DNA from 3 places in the Corynebacterium yudongzhengii genome. Region 3 is predicted to be linked to each of the others. Evidence: riboswitches for the same ligand, from Rfam matches in the RefSeq annotation. Region 3 holds a riboswitch; each other region holds the start of a gene.
The links. Region 3 has a riboswitch for thiamine pyrophosphate ahead of C3B44_RS08365 (3-oxoacyl-ACP reductase). Riboswitches for the same ligand answer to the same signal wherever they lie in the genome.
Positions count from the first base shown of each region.

Region 1: it holds a riboswitch for thiamine pyrophosphate, as region 3 does, so the genes downstream of both, thiC (phosphomethylpyrimidine synthase ThiC) here and C3B44_RS08365 (3-oxoacyl-ACP reductase) in region 3, are expected to answer to the same signal.
Region 2: it holds a riboswitch for thiamine pyrophosphate, as region 3 does, so the genes downstream of both, thiM (hydroxyethylthiazole kinase) here and C3B44_RS08365 (3-oxoacyl-ACP reductase) in region 3, are expected to answer to the same signal.

Region 1 is NZ_CP026947.1:2,204,147-2,207,636, reverse strand. Features, by position in the region: gene thiC (phosphomethylpyrimidine synthase ThiC) at 1-1,024, opposite strand, end outside; TPP riboswitch at 1,022-1,136, opposite strand; gene C3B44_RS10270 (SDR family oxidoreductase) at 1,220-1,999, shown strand; gene C3B44_RS10265 (MBL fold metallo-hydrolase) at 2,029-3,258, shown strand.
Region 2 is NZ_CP026947.1:2,133,945-2,137,434, forward strand. Features, by position in the region: gene C3B44_RS09930 (bifunctional hydroxymethylpyrimidine kinase/phosphomethylpyrimidine kinase) at 1-89, opposite strand, end outside; gene thiE (thiamine phosphate synthase) at 93-725, opposite strand; gene thiM (hydroxyethylthiazole kinase) at 728-1,534, opposite strand; TPP riboswitch at 1,527-1,625, opposite strand; gene rlmB (23S rRNA (guanosine(2251)-2'-O)-methyltransferase RlmB) at 1,645-2,586, opposite strand; gene cysS (cysteine--tRNA ligase) at 2,600-3,490, opposite strand, start outside.
Region 3 is NZ_CP026947.1:1,792,876-1,796,365, forward strand. Features, by position in the region: gene C3B44_RS08355 (DNA repair helicase XPB) at 10-1,662, shown strand; gene C3B44_RS08360 (DUF3239 domain-containing protein) at 1,659-2,306, shown strand; TPP riboswitch at 2,331-2,454, shown strand; gene C3B44_RS08365 (3-oxoacyl-ACP reductase) at 2,489-3,274, shown strand.

The sequences.
Region 1 (3,490 bases), 410 kb from region 3:
AACCGGGGCGCAGTCCGTCGCCAAGCGAAAAAGCGACGTCGTAGGCGGCGAAGATCTCGCACAGCTCGTCGAAGTTCTCGTAGAGGAAAGACTCCTGATGGTGCGCCAAGCACCAGCCGGCCATGATCGAGCCGCCGCGCGAGACGATGCCGGTGACCCGGCGGGTGGTTAAGGGCACGAACGGCAGGCGCACGCCGGCGTGGACCGTCATGTAGTCGACGCCCTGTTCGCACTGTTCGATGACGGTGTCGCGGAAGATCTCCCAGCTGAGGTCTTCGGCGACGCCGTTGACCTTCTCGAGCGCCTGGTAGATCGGCACGGTGCCGATCGGCACCGGAGAGTTGCGCAGGATCCACTCGCGGGTGGTGTGGATGTCATTGCCGGTGGAGAGGTCCATCACCGTATCGGCGCCCCAGCGGGTGGCCCAGCGCAGCTTATCGACTTCCTCGCGGATCGACGACGTCACCGCCGAGTTGCCGATATTCGCGTTGATCTTCGTCAAAAAAGCGTTGCCGATGATCATCGGCTCGGATTCGGGGTGGTTGACGTTGTTCGGGATGATCGCGCGCCCGGCGGCGACCTCGCGGCGGACCTTCTCGACGTCGCAATGCTCGCGCAACGCCACGAACTCCATCTCGCGGGTGATCTCGCCGGCCCGGGCGTAGTGCATCTGGGTCACCTTCCGGTCCTTCGCGGCGCGCAGGGGCTTCCGGCGCGTGCCCTTCCACTCCTGGCTGGCCTCGCCGCGCTTGAGCGCGCGGTTGCCGTCGTCGAGAAGGTTGCGGGCGCGACCAGTGTATTCCTCGACGTCACCGCGGGCCCGGATCCACTCGCTGCGCAGCCCCGGAAGGCCTTCGGTGGGTTCCGCCCAGGGCCCGCGGGTGCGGTAGATCTTCAGCGGCTCGTTGGGGCCGGTGGGGGAGTCGTCGAGATCAATCGCGGTTTCGGGAACGCTCAGCCCGTTCTCCTCGATCGGAGCGTAGCGGTGCTTGGGGTGGATTTCTCGCGCATACACGTCCGTCATGGACTTATCCTCACTTCCTTCGCTGGTGCTAACCAGACAGGTTCAAACGGTGGTCGCGCGGGATACAGCGCGGATCTCAGCCCTCTACCTTCGGGCCCCCGTGTTCGGTCGGTGTCTTTTCACCGTAGCGCAGTCCGGCGGGTTATGTGGGAGTTCGGGGTAGATTGTGTGAGATGACTCACTTAAGGTGTGGGTATGACGCGATCAGTATTTATCAGTGGCGGGGCCCGCGGTATCGGCCGCGCCACTGCCGAGATCCTCGCCGAGCGAGGATGGACGGTGGGGGTCTACGACCTCGTCGACGGCTTCGACTGGGTGCACAGCGACTCCGTGCACACCGGCTTTCTCGACGTTAGCGACCCGCACACGTGGGAAGATGCGCTGGCGGAGTTCGCCGCGGCCGCTGGGGGCGGCATCGACGTCGTGGTCAACAACGCCGGGATTCTCTACGGCGGGCCTTTCATGGAGGAAGGTTCCTACGACAAGGGCGCCCAGCTTGTCGACGTCAACGTCAAAGGCGTGCTCTTCGGCGCGCGGGCGGCCTACCCCTGGCTGAAAGACGGTGGAGGCAAGCTCGTCAATATCGCGTCCGCCTCCGCTATCTACGGCACCCCCGATATGGCGGTCTACTCCGCGACCAAATTCGCGATCCGGGGTATTACCGAAGCGCTCGAGCTCGAGTGGGCCGAGGAGGGCATCGACGTCGCTTCCGTGTGGCCGCTCTATGCCGCCACCGGGATGCTCGACGGGGTGGAAACTAGCGGCACCCGGCGCCTCGGGGTCAACCTCACACCGGCCGAGGTGGCGCGCGCGGTGGCCGACGTCGTCGAGGCCCCGCGCCGTAGCCCCATCAGAATCCATCATCCGGTGGGCAGGCAGGCCAAACTCGCGTACCTGACCTCGCGCTTTTCGCCCACCTGGCTGTGCCGATACATCAACGCGAAACTGACCAGTGACCGGCCTGTGCGCCTGTGAGATTGCCTGTGCCGGGGAAAGGAAGACCCATGACCAGTGTCGAACCCGTAACCAGTGGACGCCGAGACGACTGGGGATCCAGTGATAGCGTCCCTTATTCGTCGAGCCCCGACATCGTCCGCGAACGCCAGCTCGTGGATCCGCCCACTATGCGGCCCATCCCGGAATTCGACGGTGTCCACGACATCTGGCTGCGCGGCAAGCGCGTCGAGGCGGTGCGCGAGGCGGCCCGCGCTTATCGACGACGCTTCCTTACCCAAGGCACCGTCCTGGGCGTGCGCTCCTTCGACATCGCCTCTGCGCCCTATCCCGCGCAGTACGCCTTCCAGAACTACTCGATCCACCTCAACCCCCTGATCAGCATCATCAACCGGATGCTGGTCATCCAGTACGAGGACTTCAACGGCGTGCCGCGCACCCTGGTGTGGGAGCCCACCGTGGCGGACGGGACGAAGAAGGCCGGCTTCTACAGCTCCCTGCTCGGGCAGGGTACCGGGCCGAAATGGTTCCGACGTCTCGCGCGCACCGCCCAACGCCTCGGCACCGAAAAGCTGCTGGCCAAGTACTTCAACGACCCCGACGACATCCTGCCGTCGGTGGGCATGAACAACGCGGATGTCGACTATGTCTCCTTCGACCACCTCCACGTCCAGGACCCGCGCATGATCGTCGGCTCTGTTCACGAGGTCCCCGCCGGTGAGCCGGCATACGAACCGATCTTCCCGCATGCCCGGCTGCTCGTCCACGAGGCGGAGCTCGGCACCTTTGAGGCGCTGCACCCCATGCAGTCCTCCTGGTACGTCGAAGGCGGGATGGACGGCGTCGACCGCGAGGTGCTCTCCACCTTTGCCGGCGACGTGGAACTCGGCGTGGGTATCTCCTTGCTGTGGACTCCCGGGCATACCGACGGCAATCACTCGCTGTGCATCAACACCCCCGAAGGCGTGTGGATCTCCTCCGAAAACGGCATGGCCGCCGACTCCTGGCAGCCCGAGCTCTCCCGCATCCCCGGCATCAAACCCACCGCCGACTTCTACGAACGCGAGGTCGTGCTCAACGCCAACACCCTCGAGGACTCCCTCGACCAATACGACTCCATGATCAAGGAGAAAGAGATGGCGAGCTACTGCCAGAAGGATCCCCGCTGGAAGCAGATCCTCGCCTCCTCGGAGTGCGCGAACTGGAAGCGGCAGTGGCCGCTGGTGCCCACCATCACCCACGGGGGCATCAACTACGGCGAGATCAAGCGGCGGAAGTAGGTTTTCTGGGGTTGGGTGGGGTTGGGTGTTTCTGTGGGTGCGCTTGCGGACGTTTCATGTTGCGCTAGCGCTGGTCGAAAACAGCCACCCCTAAAGGAGTGCTGGTTTCGACCGTGTGAGAGCCCTTTCTATAGGGGCGCTTTCGACCAGCGGTAGTGCGGTATGAGCATGTGGCCGGGCGGGCGTGCGACTCTGCTGCCTGGTCGTCCCGCCAGCCTCATCAATCACTTCT
Region 2 (3,490 bases), 340 kb from region 3:
GCGATCGCCTTGAGGTCGGCCTGGATGCCGGCGCCACCGGTGGGATCAGTGCCGGCGATGCTTAAAACACGGGGGACAAGCTGGTCCATGAATCAACACTCCTTGAGAAGTTGACGGGCGGCGGCGCGCGGATCGGCGGCCGCCATGATCGCGGAGACCACGCACACACCGTCCACACCGGTGGCGCGGGCCTGCCGAATGTTGTCGTGGTTGATGCCGCCGATCGCCACGGCTGCCAGCCCCATCGCGTGGGCACGTGCGGCCAGCCGGCGGGTGCCCTCATAGCCCAGGGCAGCGGCGGTATCCGTTTTCGTAGGGGTTTCACAAAGCGGGCTTAAGCCGACGTAGTCGGGGCGCGTCTGGCACGCCTCGATGGCCTCCAGTTCGGCGGTGTTGCTGACCGAAAGCCCTACCGGCACCGCCTCGCCGACCAGCGCGCGGACCTCGTCGAGCGCCATGTCCTGCTGGCCGACGTGCACGCCCAAGCCCAGCTCGACGGCGATCTCGACGCGGTCGTTGACGAGCACCGGCACCCCGTGCGGGCGCGCCACCTTCTCGACGGCGCGGGCGAGGTGGGCGAAGGTGTCGTCGTCAAGCTCTTTGTCGCGCACCTGCACCATGCTCACCCCGCCGGCGATCGCCTCGGCGACGACCGCGGGCACCCGCTCATAGCCGCCGGGCAGGCGGGAGTCGGTGACCAGGTAGAGGCGGTAATCGAGGTCCATCGTCAGTCCTCGGTGATGCGGCACGCCACCCCGGCCGCGGGCAGGCGATAAAGCTCGTCCAGCCAGAACTGCCGGAAGGTGCCGGGGCCGTCGGCGCGGTGGGCGGCGCGCTGGGCGGCGGTGGCGAAGGCGACGTGCGCGGCCACGGTGGCGTCGTGGGCGCTGTCCGCGGCGGCCACGAAGGCGGCGACGACCGCCCCGAGCGCGCAGCCGGTGCCGATGGTGACGGCCATGAGGGGATCGCCGCCGTCGATACGCGTGACGCGCCCAGGAGACACCACGACGTCCGTGGCCCCAGAGACCGCCACCACTGCCCCGCAATACTCGGCGAGCTCGCGCGCGGCGGTGAGAGCGGAATCGACGCTGTCGGTGGCATCCACGCCCCGGCCGCCCTCGTGCGTGGAACCGGTGACCGCGGCGTGCAGGTGCAGGATTTCGGAGGGGTTGGCGCGGATGACGGTCGGCCGCTTCTCGACGACCCGCCGCGCGAACTCCGTGCGCACACTCAAACCACCGACGGCCACGGGGTCCAGCACGGTGACCTTGTGGTGGCGCCGGGCGGTATCCAGGGCGTTGTCCATGGCCTTGAGCTGGTCGAGGTGCGGGTTGCCGACGTTGACAAGCACCGCATCCGCCACTTCGGCGAACTCGGCGGCCTCCACGGGGTGGCTGACCATCGCGGGCGCAGCCCCGACGGCCAGAAGGACATTCGCAGTGACCTCTTGGACCACCGAATTCGTAAGACAGTGCACGAGCGGCGCCTGCTCCCGCAGCGCCTCGTGTGCCTGGGTATAGCTATCGTGCGTCAAGCTTTCACATCCCTTCGCTAGTGCTAACTAGTGCAGGTTCCTCGGGTGTGATCTCAGCCCCGCCTTCTGCCGGGCACCCCGTGTGTATGCCTCGATGCTAACAGAGCGTGCTAGCTCTGAGTGCGGCGCTGGCGCGCGAACTCGCTTAAGACCACCCCGGCGGCGACCGAGGCGTTGAGAGATTCCACCCAGTCGGTGGTGGGCACGGACATGATGACGTCGCAGTTTTCGCGCACCAGCCGCGAAATGCCCTTGCCCTCCGAACCGACGACGATCACCACCGGGTCGGTGGCGTTGTCGTAGGTATCGAGGGTGTGCTCTCCCCCGGCGTCCAGACCGACGACCTGGTAGCCGTTCTTCTGGAAGGTCTGCACGGTGCGCGTGAGGTTCGTCGCCCGCGCCACCGGCAGGCGCGCCGCCGTGCCGGCGGAGGTGCGCCAGGCGACGGCCGTCACCGACGCAGAGCGGCGCTCCGGGATGATCACGCCATGCCCGCCGAACGCTGCCGTCGAGCGGATCACCGCGCCGAGGTTGCGCGGGTCGGTGATGTTATCGAGGATGACGAACATGCCCGGCTCCGGACGATCGGCGGCTTCGGCGATAAGCGTATTGACGTCCGCGTACTTGTACGGCGGGATCTCCAGGCCCACGCCCTGATGCAGGGAGTTACCGGTCATGAGGTCCATCTCGTGGCGGGGGACCTCGCGGGTGACGATGCCGCGCGAATTCGCGATTTGGACGGCCTGGGTGAGGCGATCGTCGTTACCCGTGCCCTGCGCCACGATGAGTGCGTTGGCCGGGACCTTCGCCATCAGGCACTCGAGCACCGGGTTGCGGCCGACGACGAACTCGTTGCCCTGGCGCTCGTGCCGGCCTGAATCCCGACGCTTACGCTCCATCTTCTTCTTGTACTTCGCGTGATAGACGCGGTCCTCGGCCTTCGGGGTCGCGCCCTTACCGCGGAGGCTGCGTCGGCCCTTGCCGCCTGAACCCTTCGTCGGGCCTTTCTTGTTGCTCTTGCGGATGTTGCGGCGCCGGTCATTGCCTGCCATAGAAAACAGCTCCTTAGTCCTTGAGCGACCACTCGGGGCCGTCGGCGGTATCAGTGACCTCGATGCCAGCGGCGGCGAGGCGGTCGCGCACCTCGTCGGCGGTGGCGAAGTCCTTATCCTTGCGGGCCTGGCTGCGCCGGGCAAGTTCCGCGGTCACCAGCTTATCGAGCGCTTCCTGCGTCCGCGTATCCCCCGCGGCCTGCCAGCGCTCATCGAGCGGGTCGACCCCGAGCACCGCCGTCATCGCGCGGATTTGCCCGGCGGCCTGGTGGGCGGCGGACTGGTTGCCGTCGGCAAGTGCCGAGTTACCCCGGCGCACGACGTTGTGGATCTCGGCGAGCGCCTTCGGCACGGCGATATCGTCGTCCATCGCCTCCGCGAAGGCGCCGGTGACCTCGGAGATCTCCACCTCGCCGACGCGCCGCACGAAGTCCTCGATGCGGCGATAGCCGGCGGCGGCCTCCTTCAGTGCGGACTCCGAATACTCCAGGACCGAACGATAATGGGCCGAACCCAAGTAGTAACGCAGCTCGACGGGGCGCACCAGCGTGAGCATGTTGTCGATGCTCAAGACGTTGCCCAGCGACTTCGACATCTTCTCGCCCGCCATGGTCACCCAATGATTGTGCATCCAATAGTTGGCGAAACCATCGCCGGCCGCGTGCGCCTGCGCGATCTCATTCTCATGGTGCGGGAACTTCAGATCGAGGCCGCCGCAGTGAATGTCGAAACTCTCGCCGAGATACCACGTCGACATCGCCGAGCACTCCAAATGCCAGCCCGGGCGCCCGTTGCCCCACGGGGTCGGCCACGAAGGCTCACCCGGCTTCGCCGCCTTCCACAGCGCGAAGTCCTGCGGGCCGCGCTTGCCGGAACTATCGGTTTCGCCCTGCTCCATCTCCTC
Region 3 (3,490 bases):
TGGTCGTCTATGACACTTGGCGACGGCCCCCTGATCGTCCAGTCCGACAAAACCGTGCTCCTCGAAGTCGGCCACCCCCAGGCCGCCGAGGCCCGGGCCGCGCTCGCTCCCTTCGCGGAGCTGGAGCGCGCCCCCGAGCACATCCACACCTACCGCGTGACCCCGTTGGCACTGTGGAACGCACGCGCCGCCGGCCACGACGCGGAGCAGGCCGTCGACGTCTTAGAGACCTACTCGAAGTTCCCGGTGCCGCAGTCGCTGCTCATCGACGTCGCCGAGACCATGAGCCGCTACGGCCGGGTCCGCATCCAGAAACACCCCGCCCACGGGCTCATCCTGGAGGCCGACGAGAAGCCGATCCTCGAGGAACTCATCCGCCACAAAAAGATCCGGCCGATGTTAGGAGAGCGTATCGACGACACCACCATCGTCGTCTACCCCTCCGAGCGGGGCCGCCTGAAACAGGAGCTGACCAAGGTCTCCTGGCCGGCCGAGGATCTCGCCGGCTACGTCGACGGCGAGTCCCACCCGATCGCCTTATCCACCGAACACGTCGACTGGCAGCTGCGTGACTACCAGGAATATGCCACCGAGTCCTTCTTCTCGGGCGGCTCCGGCATCGTGGTGCTTCCCTGCGGGGCGGGGAAAACGATCGTCGGCGCCGCCTCCATGGCCCGGGCCCAGGCCACCACCTTGATCCTGGTGACCAACACCGTCGCCGGGCGCCAGTGGCGCGACGAGCTGTTGCGCCGCACCACCTTGACCCCCGACGAGATCGGCGAATACTCCGGCGAGAAGAAGGAGATCAAGCCGGTCACCATCGCCACCTACCAGGTGGTCACCCGCAAGACGAAGGGCGAATACCGGGCCCTCGAGCTTTTCGACTCCCGCGACTGGGGCCTCATCATCTACGACGAGGTCCACCTCTTGCCCGCCCCCGTCTTCCGCATGACCTCCGACTTACAGTCGCGCCGCCGCCTCGGCTTGACCGCCACACTCGTGCGCGAGGACGGGCGCGAAGACGACGTCTTCTCCCTGATCGGCCCGAAGCGTTACGACGCCCCGTGGAAGGAACTCGAGCTCGCCGGCTTCATCGCCACCGCCGAGTGCACCGAGATCCGCACCACCATGACAGATGCCGAGCGCATGGTCTACGCCACCGCCGAAACCCGCGACCGGTACCGCGTCGCGGCGACGTCGACGGCGAAGCTGCGGGTCGTCGATAAGCTCCTGGAGCAGCACCGCGGCCAGCCGACGCTGATCATCGGCGCCTATATCGAGCAGCTGGAGGCCATCGCCGAGCGTATCGACGCCCCGCTCATCGACGGCCACACCACGAATGCCAAACGCGAAGAGGCGTTCGCGGCCTTCCGGGCCGGGGAGGTCTCGGTGCTGGTGGTCTCCAAGGTGGCGAACTTCTCCATCGACCTGCCCGCGGCGGCCGTCGCCATCCAGGTCTCCGGCACGTTCGGCTCCCGGCAGGAGGAGGCCCAGCGGCTGGGGCGACTGCTCCGACCGAAGTCCTCCGGGGCGGAGGCGCACTTCTACACCGTGGTCAGCCGGGACTCGCTCGATGCCGAATACGCCCTCAACCGGCAGCGCTTCCTCGCCGAACAGGGGTATGCTTACCGGATTGTCGATTCGGTATCGTTGGACGGGTGAAGGTCTTCAAGTTCGAGGTCGACGAACCGTTCGCACGCAAGCACAACGAGATGATCCGCGACACCCGCCGGGTACGCGCCGGCGGCATCCTGCTCGGGGCCATCGTGATCATCCTGGCGCTGCTGTTCTACTTCTTTATTGCCGATCAGGCGGTGTGGGCGTTGATGATCCTCATCGTCGCGATCGCGATGGGCATCGTGTTCGCGATCGTCGGCATCACCGTGGCGCGCAAGTACAACAAGATCCAGCCCCTATACGACCGCTACCCACTCGTGCCCTCGGTGATCGCGGAGGTCAACGAGCGTGACTTCGTGCTCATGGCACTGGTGAACACGAACGTCGATCCTTCCCTGCCGCCGCGCTGGGGTCTCGCGCTGCGCACGGTCACGGCCGTACCTGGGATCAAGACGCCGAAGATCGGCATGAAGATCCCTTCTGCCGCGGTCCTCGGCCGGCGCACCACCCACGATCGCGACCACTGGCAGCAAATCACCCCCATGCCGATTGCATGGGGCACGCCCGATCAGGACATCGTGAAGGAAGCCCGCCGCTCCATCCCGCAGGAGCAGTGGAACCGGCTGGATCGCAACCGCGACAAACTCAACGACGTCAAGGCCACCTCACAGGATCTTTTGGTGCTCTAACGCTGGGTTTCTGTTAGCGTCGGGAAACATACCGAGGGGTGCCCCAAGCCAAGGGGCTGAGATACCGCTAGTGCCTCAAGGCAGATGTGGTGACCCTTAGAACCTGATCCGGATCACGCCGGCGAAGGGACTGGTCTCATCGAGCTCACTCTTTTCGCTGGCCTTTCCCAGCAAGGAGCATTGTGAGTACTGAGAGCACTAAAAGCACAGCACTTTCCGACCAGATCGTCCTCGTCACCGGCGGCGCCCGCGGCTTAGGCCGCTCAATCACCGAGGCTTTTTTGAAAGAGGGCGCCCGCGTGGTGATCAACTATTTCACCAGCGCCGAGGCCGCCAAGGACATTGCCGCCTCACACGGCGAGCGCGCCTGCGCGGTACGTGCCGACGTACGCGAACGCCAAGAAATCGAAGAACTCTTCGCAACCGCCGAGTCAGTCTTCGGGGCACCCATAACCACCGTGGTGAACAACGCCCTGACGGACTTCTCCTTCAACGGCGACGCCCGCCCCAAGGCGGAAGACATCAGCTACGAGAACTTCCAGGCGCAGTTCGCCAGCGCCGTGCAGGGCGCGCTGAATACCACGCAGGCGGCACTACCGGGCTTCGAGCGAGCCGAGTGGGGGCGCGTGATCAACGTGGGCACGAACCTGTTCCAAAACCCAGTGGTCCCCTACCACGACTACACCGCCGCGAAGGCGGCTCTGCTGTCTCTGACCCGCACCTTCGCCGCCGACCTGGGCCCCAAGGGCATCACCGTGAACATGGTCAGCGGCGGGCTCTTGCGCACCACGGACGCTAGCGCCGCGACGCCGGAGGCGGTCTTCGACGCGATCGCGGAGACCACCCCACTACAGTCGGTGACCACCCCGGAAGAATTCGCTGACGCTATCTTGTTCTTCGCCTCCCCGTGGGCGCGGGCGGTCACCGGCCAAAACTTAGTTGTCGACGGCGGGTTGGTGAAGGATTAGGCGGCCTAGAGGATGGTGGGTTTTGGCCGCCTTTCACGCCCCTTGCTGGATTAACTAGCCAAGAACGCCGCCACTTCCGAGACGTTTCCAGCATAGCTCCCCATGTGCTTCGCAGCCCCATACAAACCGGGGAGCAAACGCGTGGCGACAAATCCCATATCTTGCGGCGATGCGGGGTGAGGGCCAGTGAAAAGAGACGACGCGACAAGCGAAGAT